One region of the Streptomyces sp. NPDC058326 genome, then DNA from elsewhere that is predicted to be linked to it. Evidence: predicted binding sites of a transcription regulator. Region 1 holds the regulator's gene; each other region holds the start of a gene.
The links. Region 1 encodes HrcA, which represses chaperone genes, less so after heat shock. Its sites were predicted from a motif close to TTNGCACTCNGNNNNNCNGAGTGCNAA; they were not measured.
Positions count from the first base shown of each region.

Region 1 (3,251 bases):
CGGTACCCGCACACGCGGGTACCGCCCCCTCCGGGTCGGATCAGGTCCGCCCGTTGAACGCGTCCTTGAGCCGCGAGAACAGCCCCTGCTGCCCCGGCTGGAACTGGCCTGTGGGCCGCTCCTCGCCGCGCAGCTTGGCCAGTTCGCGCAGGAGCCGCTCCTGCTCCGCGTCGAGCTTGCTCGGCGTCTGCACCTCGACGTGCACGATCAGGTCACCCCGGCCGTTGCCGCGCAGGTGGGTGACACCACGGCCGTGCAGCGGGATCGACTGGCCGGACTGGGTGCCCGGACGGATGTCGATCTCCTCGAGGCCGTCGAGGGTCTGCAGCTGCACCTTGGTGCCGAGCGAGGCCGCGGTCATCGGAAGGGTGACCGTGCAGTGCAGGTCGTCGCCGCGCCGCTGGAACGTGTCGTGCGGGGTCTCGTGGATCTCGACGTACAGATCGCCGGCGGGGCCGCCGCCGGGACCGACCTCACCCTCGCCCGCGAGCTGGATCCGGGTGCCGTTGTCGACACCGGCCGGGATCTTGACGGTGAGCGTGCGACGGGACCGGACCCGGCCGTCGCCCGCGCACTCGGGGCACGGGGTCGGGACGACGGTGCCGAAGCCCTGGCACTGCGGGCAGGGGCGGGAGGTCATGACCTGGCCGAGGAAGGACCGGGTGACCTGGGAGACCTCGCCGCGGCCGCGGCACATGTCACAGGTCTGGGCGGAGGTGCCGGGAGCGGCGCCCTCGCCCGAGCAGGTCGTACAGACGACCGCCGTGTCGACCTGGATGTCCTTGGTGGTGCCGAAGGCCGCCTCGTTGAGGTCGATCTCCAGACGGATCATGGCGTCCTGGCCGCGGCGGGTCCGCGAGCGCGGTCCACGCTGCGAGGCCGTGCCGAAGAAGGCGTCCATGATGTCGGAGAAGTTGCCGAAGCCACCGGCACCGAAGCCGCCCGCGCCGCCTCCGCCGGAGGCCGAGAGCGGGTCGCCGCCCAGGTCGTAGACCTGCTTCTTCTGCGGGTCCGAGAGGACCTCGTAGGCGGCGTTGATCTCCTTGAAGCGTTCCTGCGTCTTCGGATCGGGATTGACGTCCGGGTGCAGCTCGCGGGCGAGCCTCCTGAAAGCCTTCTTGATCTCGTCCTGGGACGCGTCGCGGCGCACGCCGAGTACGGCGTAGTAGTCCGTGGCCACTTACGACTCCGCCAGGATCTGTCCGACGTAACGTGCCACTGCGCGTACCGCTCCCATCGTTCCGGGGTAGTCCATGCGGGTCGGTCCGACCACGCCGAGTTTGGCGACTGCCTCGCCGCCCGAACCGTAGCCGACCGAGACGACGGACGTGGAGCTCAGCCCCTCGTGGGCGTTCTCGTGCCCGATGCGTACGGTCATGCCCGATTCCTTGGCCTCGCCCAGCAGCTTGAGGAGCACGACCTGCTCCTCCAGAGCTTCGAGGACGGGCCTGATCATCAGGGGGAAGTCGTGTCCGAAGCGGGTGAGATTGGCGGTGCCGCCGATCATCAGCCGCTCCTCGTGCTCCTCGACCAGGGATTCGAGGAGGGTCGCGAGCACGGTCGAGACCGTGGCGCGGTCCTCGGTCTCCTCGAAGGACTCGGGGAGGTCCTGCACCAGCTGCGGCACGTCGGCGAACCTGCGGCCGACGACCCGGCTGTTGAGCCGGGCCCGCAGATCGGCGAGCGAGGTCTCGCCGAAGGGCGCGGGGCAGTCGATGAGGCGCTGCTCGACGCGGCCGGTGTCCGTGATGAGCACCAGCATCAGGCGGGCGGGGGCCAGCGAGAGCAGCTCCACGTGCCGGACGGTCGAACGGGTCAGCGAGGGGTACTGGACGACGGCGACCTGACGGGTCAGCTGGGCGAGCAGCCGGACCGTGCGGCCGACGACGTCGTCCAGGTCCACCGCGCCGTCGAGGAAGTTGTGGATGGCCCGGCGCTCGGGCGTCGACAGCGGCTTGACGCCGGCGAGCCGGTCGACGAAGAGCCGGTAGCCCTTGTCGGTCGGGATGCGGCCGGCGCTGGTGTGGGGCTGGGCGATGAAGCCCTCTTCCTCCAGAACGGCCATGTCGTTGCGCACGGTGGCGGGCGAGACGCCGAGCTTGTGGCGTTCGGTGAGCGCCTTGGAGCCGACGGGCTCCTCCGTCCCGACGTAGTCCTGAACGATGGCGCGCAGGACTTCGAGTCTGCGTTCGCTGAGCATCGTGCGCACCTCCAGCTGTCGTCGTCGTTCCGGTTGCTCCGCTTTTGGCACTCACCCTGTCCGAGTGCCAGCGATCCCCCGGCCAGTGTACGGCGGCGGGCGTCGCTCCTGGCAAGGAGGCGGCGCCCCACCGGCTAGCGTCGCCCCATGGACGTGGATTGGGAAGCGTACGGGTGGGAGCGGCTCTCGGACGGGGTGGGCCGGCGCCGACTGCCCCGCTGGGACGCCACGGTGGGACTGGTACTGGGCGAACGGGCGGCGCTGCTGTACGACACGGGCTCGTCGCTCGCCGAGGGCGGCGAGCTGCGGACCCAGGTGGCGGAGCTCACGGGCGGCCGGAGAGTGACGCACATCGCACTCAGCCATCCCCATTTCGACCATGTGCTGGGCACGGCGGCCTTCGCGGGCGCGGAGGTCTTCGGCGCGGTCGGCTCGGACGAGCTGCTCGGCCGGACGAGGGACCGGGAGGAGCTGCGCACGGACGCGGTACGACAGGGCCTCGACGAGACGGCGGCCGCGGAGGCCGTGGACGTCCTGGTGGCGCCGCGGCACGTGGTCTCCGGCGAGTGGACGCTCGACCTCGGCGGCCGACAGGTCCTCCTGGCGAACGTCGGGCCCGGTCACACGGGGCATGACCTGGTGCTCCTGGTACCGGGAGAGCGGGAGGTGGTCTTCTGCGGCGACCTGGTGGAGGAGTCGGGAGAGCCGCAGGCGGGCCCGGACGCGATCCCCTCCCGCTGGCCGGACGCGCTCGACCGGCTGCTGCGGCTGGGCGGCGAGGAGGCGCTGTACGTACCGGGGCACGGTGCGGTGGTGGACGCCACGTTCGTGCGGGCACAGCGCGATGAGCTGGCACACCGCTTCGGGGTGTCATAACGTCGCGCAAATGCGCAGCTACGACCCGGACCTGACACCCTCTTGGAAGCGCTCGGCGCCCGTCCCGGAGATCCCGGCCGACCGTGACCTCGTCGTCGAGGAGGTCACGACGGGCTTCTGCGGGGCGGTGATCCGCTGCGAGGCGGGCACAGTGACCCTGGAGGACCGCTTCGGC
Region 1 is NZ_JBHVZO010000001.1:205,916-209,166, forward strand. Features, by position in the region: gene dnaJ (molecular chaperone DnaJ) at 41-1,180, opposite strand; gene hrcA (heat-inducible transcriptional repressor HrcA) at 1,181-2,200, opposite strand; gene ACFVYX_RS00935 (MBL fold metallo-hydrolase) at 2,348-3,076, shown strand; gene ACFVYX_RS00940 (DUF3097 domain-containing protein) at 3,087-3,251, shown strand, end outside.

Region 2 (3,251 bases), on a different contig from region 1:
TCGCCGGGTCGATGATGCCCTCGGCGATGAGGTCGACGTACTCGTTGGTCGCGGCGTTCAGGCCGTGGCCGACGGGCAGGTTGCGGACCTTCTCCGCCACGACGCCGCCCTCGAGGCCGGCGTTGATCGCGATCTGCTTCAGCGGGGCCTCAAGGGCCAGCTTCACGATGTTCGCGCCCGTGGCCTCGTCACCCGCGAGGTCGGCCTCGAGCTTCTCGAAGACCGAGGAGGCCTGGAGCAGGGCCACGCCACCGCCGGCGACGATGCCCTCCTCGACGGCCGCCTTCGCGTTGCGAACGGCGTCCTCGATGCGGTGCTTGCGCTCCTTGAGCTCGACCTCGGTCGCGGCACCGGCCTTGATGACCGCAACACCGCCGGCGAGCTTCGCCAGGCGCTCCTGCAGCTTCTCGCGGTCGTAGTCGCTGTCCGAGTTCTCGATCTCGGCGCGGATCTGGTTCACGCGACCGGCGACCTGCTCGCTGTCACCGGCACCGTCGACGATGGTGGTCTCGTCCTTGGTGATGACGACCTTGCGGGCGCGGCCCAGCAGGTCGAGGCCCGCGTTCTCCAGCTTCAGGCCGACCTCCTCGGAGATGACCGTGCCGCCGGTGAGGATGGCGATGTCGTTCAGCATGGCCTTGCGACGGTCGCCGAAGCCCGGGGCCTTGACCGCGACGGACTTGAAGGTGCCGCGGATCTTGTTGACGACCAGGGTCGACAGGGCCTCGCCCTCGACGTCCTCGGCGATGATCAGCAGCGGCTTGCCCGACTGCATGACCTTCTCCAGGAGCGGGAGGAGGTCCTTCACGGAGGAGATCTTGGAGTTGACGATCAGGAGGTACGGGTCGTCGAGCGACGCCTCCATGCGCTCCATGTCGGTGGCGAAGTACGCCGAGATGTAGCCCTTGTCGAAGCGCATGCCCTCGGTGAGCTCGAGCTCGAGACCGAAGGTCTGCGACTCCTCGACGGTGATGACGCCTTCCTTGCCGACCTTGTCCATCGCCTCGGCGATGAGCTCGCCGATCTGGGTGTCGGCGGCGGAGATGGAGGCCGTCGAAGCGATCTGCTCCTTGGTCTCGACATCCTTCGCCTGCTCGAGGAGGGCGCCGGAGACGGCCTCGACGGCCTTCTCGATGCCGCGCTTGAGGGCCATCGGGTTGGCACCGGCGGCGACGTTGCGGAGGCCCTCGCGGACGAGCGCCTGGGCGAGAACGGTGGCGGTGGTCGTACCGTCGCCGGCGACGTCGTCCGTCTTCTTGGCGACTTCCTTGACCAGCTCGGCGCCGATCTTCTCGTACGGGTCCTCGAGCTCGATCTCCTTGGCGATGGAGACACCATCGTTGGTGATCGTGGGGGCGCCCCACTTCTTCTCGAGGACGACGTTGCGACCCTTGGGGCCGAGGGTGACCTTGACGGCGTCAGCGAGCTGGTTCATGCCGCGCTCGAGACCGCGCCGGGCCTCCTCGTCGAACGCGATGATCTTGGCCATGTGAAGTGGTCCTCCCGGACATGGGGTGGATAACGCTCCAGGACCGCGCCGACGCCCGCGACGGACGGCCTCCGCAACTCCGCGTGGTTCCTTGCCCCACCCGGCCGGCGGCCTCGTCGTGCTCGATCCTCGTAGCACTCTCACCTTCCGAGTGCTAACGCCAATGATTAGCACTCGACCTATGAGAGTGCAAGCCGTTCCGAAGGAACGTCGATGAGGGGTGGTGGTCGGGCGACGGGCGGGTGCAAGCGACTCTCGAGTTTCGGGAGGTGGAAGCGGGGGCGCGAGGGAGCGTGGGGAACGCACGAGGGGCCCGCGTCCCCTCAGGGATGCGGGCCCCTCGACGGCGTTGCGTCGGTGGCCGATCGCGCCGCGCTCAGACGGCGAGCTTGACCATGTCCGCCTGCGGACCCTTCTGGCCCTGCGAGATCTCGAACTCGACTCGCTGTCCCTCTTCGAGGCTGCGGTAGCCATCCATCTGGATCGCGCTGTAGTGGACGAAAACATCCGCACCACCGTCGACCGCGATGAAGCCGTAGCCCTTCTCCGCGTTGAACCACTTGACGGTGCCCTGAGCCATGCCTAACTCCCCTATTACTGGCCCTTGCGCGGGACCGCACTTCGCGGACCCGGGTCAGACCCTGCGCCGGAACGCGTCGACCGCGGCTGAATGTATCTGCCCAACTGCCCTCTGCAACAGGTCATTCGAGCGAGAATTCTGGGCGCCGGAGAAAGGCGAATCAGGGAGAATCCCCCGGATGGCGGGGCAAGTCGGGCCCGGCAAAGCGCGCAGAAGGTACACAACACGCAGGCACTTTGGCTGCTTCTTGTCGCGCGGAGACGCATTCTCATATGCGCCCGGCATGAGCAGCGGAGGGGACTTCCCCAACTCTACCGCGCTCAACCATACAGAATTGCCCCTTCCGCTTTATGGCGCGGAAGGGGCAATTCAAGAAAGACGGGGCAGCTGGGACGCCCGGTCCCCGGCGGGTCAGCCTCCGGCGACGGCCGGGATGATCGAGACGCCCGCGCCGGCCGGGGTGGCCGTCTCCAGGCCCTGCTCGAAGCGCACGTCGTCGTCGTTCACGTACACGTTGACGAAGCGGCGCAGCTTGCCCTGGTCGTCCAGGACACGGGCGGCGATGCCCGTGTGGTTCTTCTCCAGGTCCGCGATGACCTCGGCGAGGGTCGCGCCCTCGGCCTGGACCTCGGACTGCCCGCCCGTGTAGGTGCGGAGGATGGTGGGGATGCGGACGTTCACGGCCATGTCTTCTTAACCTTTCAGAGCGCCAGGCCGGCGTCGCGGAACGCGTCCAGGCTCGGGCGGATGGTGACGGTCGCCTGAGAGGTGTCGGCCACCGCGTCCAGGGTCTTGAGTCCGTCGCCGGTGTTGAGGACGACGGTGGTGAGGTTCGGGTCGATCAGACCGTTCTCGATGAGCTTCCTCGCGACGCCGACGGTCACGCCGCCCGCGGTCTCGGCGAAGATGCCCTCGGTCTGCGCGAGCAGCTTGATCGCGTCCACGACCTGCTCGTCGTCGACGTCCTCCACGGCGCCGCCGGTGCGGCGGGCGATGTCGAGGACGTACGGGCCGTCGGCCGGGTTGCCGATCGCCAGCGACTTGGCGATCGTGTTCGGCTTCTGGGGCCGCACGACGTCGTGGCCGGCCTTGAAGGCCACCGACACCGGGGAGCAGCCCTCGGCCTGGGCGCCGAAGATCTTGTACGGCTTGTCCTCGACGAGGCCCAGCTTGATGAGCTCC
Region 2 is NZ_JBHVZO010000020.1:15,423-18,673, forward strand. Features, by position in the region: gene groL (chaperonin GroEL) at 1-1,489, opposite strand, end outside; gene ACFVYX_RS29185 (cold-shock protein) at 1,866-2,069, opposite strand; gene ACFVYX_RS29190 (MoaD/ThiS family protein) at 2,481-2,756, opposite strand; gene thrC (threonine synthase) at 2,771-3,251, opposite strand, start outside.
Region 2: groL (chaperonin GroEL) is a predicted target of HrcA. The motif match lies at 1,657-1,683, and genes of this name have one in related genera.

Region 3 (3,251 bases), on a different contig from region 1:
CGCCGTGACCAGCTCCGCGGGGTGGTCGCGGCGCAGCCGGGAGGCCACCGCCAGCTCCTGCGCGGGGTCGTACTCGCGCAGGGCGGTGAGGAGGGTCTGCCCCTCGGGGCCGAGGAGGGGGGCGAAGGAGGCGAGGTCGGTCACCCGTCCCATTGTGGGCCCTGTGATGCTGTGGGCCGGCCGGGGGACGTGGGTGCGGTACGGCGGTGTCGCGGCCGGGAACGGGCCGGCGCGCTGACAGGATGCGGCGCCATACGACTCATACGACAAAAGGAAAAAAAGATGGCAAAAGGTGTGCACCGTTCCTCCCGGGTGCTCGGAGCCACCCTCGTCGTCGCCGCCCTCGCCTCCGCCGCGACGGCCTGCTCAGGCGGCCCCGAGCCGGCCGCCGGCCCGCCCGCCCCCGCCGCCGGACAGCAGGCCCCGGCGCAGGGCGCGTCCGCCGCGCTCGCCAAGTACGTCGAGAAGGTCCGCGAGCAGCGCGCCGCCCGCGTGGCCGCCGCGAAGAAGTGGGGCCTCGCCAGGACGCCGCTCGACGCCCCCGCCCCGCCCGCCGTCAAGCCGAGGATCACCACCCGCAAGGGCTTCGAGACGGACGGCGAAGGCCTGCCGCCCGTCTTCACCACCGTGCCGACCAAGCAGAAGGTCGTCTTCCTGACGATCGACGACGGCGCGGAGAAGGACCCCGAGCTGCTGCGGATGATGAAGGAGCTCAAGATCCCGTACAGCGCCTTCATCAGCGACTACGTGGTCAAGGACGACTACGGCTACTTCGCCCGCATGCAGACGTCGCAGGAGGGCGGGGTGGCCCTGCACAACCACACCCTCAACCACCGCTATCTGCCGGGGCTCTCGTACAGCCGGCAGAAGCGCGAGATCTGCGGCATGCAGGACGTCATCGAGAAACGTTTCGGCAAGCGGCCGTCGCTCTTCCGCCCGCCCTACGGCAACTACAACGAGGACACCCTGCGCGCCGCCAAGTCCTGCGGGGTCAAGGCCGTCCCGCTGTGGGCGTCCGAGGCCTTCCCCGACCGCATGGAGTGGCGCGAGTGGGACCGGGACCTGCACCCCGGCGACATCGTGCTCACCCACTTCCGGGGCAAGGACGACTGGAAGGGCACCATGCCCGACATGATCCGCCGGGTGATGAACGTGATCACGGCCAAGGGGTACGCGGTCGCGAAGCTCGAGGACTACGTGTGAGCCGCTCCCCGGCGGCTCGGGCGGCGGCCGGAGCCGTCCTGGCCGCCGCACTCCTCGCCGTCTCCGGATGCGCCTCCGCCGTGGACCCGATCGAGCGGCTCGGGCGGAAGGCGGCGGAGCGGGTCGGGCCGGCGGAACCGCGGGAGTCGACGACGATCGCGGAGCGGACCGCCGCCGGGCCGTCACGAGGGGAGGACCGCTAGGGGGTCGTCATGGATCGAACCCCCGTACGGAATCGGGGGCCGGATGCGCCGTCGCCCGTACCCGTGCCGAATCGCCACACGGCACGGAATTGGCACTCCGCTTGACCGAGTGCTAATCGCGGTCATAGTCTCGGCTCTGGCACTCCCCACCGGAGAGTGCCAACACAGCGACGGGCAGGTCCGGCACCCGCGACGACGGATCCACCTGGTTCGCCACCTCAGACAGTCAACCCCGTGATCTCCGAAGGGGGAGGTCGGATCGTGACGACCACCAGCTCCAAGGTTGCCATCAAGCCGCTCGAGGACCGCATCGTGGTCCAGCCGCTCGACGCCGAGCAGACCACCGCCTCTGGCCTGGTCATCCCGGACACCGCCAAGGAGAAGCCCCAGGAGGGCGTCGTCCTGGCCGTCGGCCCGGGCCGCTTCGAGAACGGCGAGCGCCTGCCGCTCGACGTCCAGACCGGCGATGTCGTGCTCTACAGCAAGTACGGCGGCACCGAGGTGAAGTACAACGGCGAGGAGTACCTCGTCCTCTCGGCTCGCGACGTGCTCGCGATCGTCGAGAAGTAATTCACCGAAGTACGAAGTACCGAAGTACGAGCACTGAACCAGATGCTCAGAGCTGCGCCCCGAGGCCCCTTCCAGGCGCCCCGGGGCGCGGTTCGTTCCACCCGATTCCGAGAGGGCTGAACCGCTCCCATGGCGAAGATCCTGAAGTTCGACGAGGACGCCCGTCGCGCCCTTGAGCGCGGCGTCAACAAGCTTGCCGACACGGTGAAGGTGACGATCGGCCCCAAGGGCCGCAACGTCGTCATCGACAAGAAGTTCGGCGCCCCCACCATCACCAACGACGGTGTCACGATCGCCCGCGAGGTCGAGATCGAGGACCCGTACGAGAACCTCGGCGCCCAGCTGGTGAAGGAGGTGGCGACCAAGACCAACGACATCGCGGGTGACGGCACCACCACCGCCACCGTGCTCGCCCAGGCCCTGGTCCGCGAGGGTCTGCGCAACGTCGCCGCCGGTGCCTCCCCGGCCGCCCTGAAGAAGGGCATCGACGCCGCCGTCAAGGCCGTCTCCGAGGAGCTCCTCGCGACCGCCCGTCCGATCGAGGACAAGTCCGACATCGCTGCCGTGGCCGCGCTCTCCGCGCAGGACCAGCAGGTCGGCGAGCTCATCGCCGAGGCGATGGACAAGGTCGGCAAGGACGGTGTCATCACCGTCGAGGAGTCCAACACCTTCGGCCTGGAGCTCGACTTCACCGAGGGCATGGCCTTCGACAAGGGCTACCTGTCCCCGTACATGGTCACCGACCAGGAGCGTATGGAGGCCGTCCTCGACGACCCGTACATCCTGATCAACCAGGGCAAGATCTCCTCGATCCAGGACCTGCTGCCCATCCTGGAGAAGGTCATCCAGGCCGGCGCCAGCAAGCCGCTCCTGATCATCGCCGAGGACGTCGAGGGCGAGGCCCTGTCGACCCTGGTCGTCAACAAGATCCGTGGCACCTTCAACGCCGTGGCCGTCAAGGCCCCCGGCTTCGGTGACCGCCGCAAGGCGATGCTCGGCGACATGGCCACCCTCACCGGTGCCACCGTCATCGCCGAGGAGGTCGGCCTCAAGCTCGACCAGGCCGGCCTGGACGTGCTCGGCACCGCCCGCCGCGTCACCATCACCAAGGACGCCACCACCATCGTCGACGGTGGCGGCAACGCCGAGGACATCTCCGGTCGCGTCGGCCAGATCAAGGCCGAGATCGAGTCCACGGACTCCGACTGGGACCGCGAGAAGCTCCAGGAGCGCCTCGCGAAGCTGGCCGGCGGCGTGTGCGTGATCAAGGTCGGC
Region 3 is NZ_JBHVZO010000004.1:284,844-288,094, reverse strand. Features, by position in the region: gene ACFVYX_RS09935 (methyltransferase domain-containing protein) at 1-153, opposite strand, end outside; gene ACFVYX_RS09930 (polysaccharide deacetylase family protein) at 283-1,203, shown strand; gene ACFVYX_RS09925 (hypothetical protein) at 1,200-1,406, shown strand; gene groES (co-chaperone GroES) at 1,668-1,976, shown strand; gene groL (chaperonin GroEL) at 2,106-3,251, shown strand, end outside.
Region 3: groES (co-chaperone GroES) is a predicted target of HrcA. The motif match lies at 1,496-1,522, and genes of this name have one in related genera.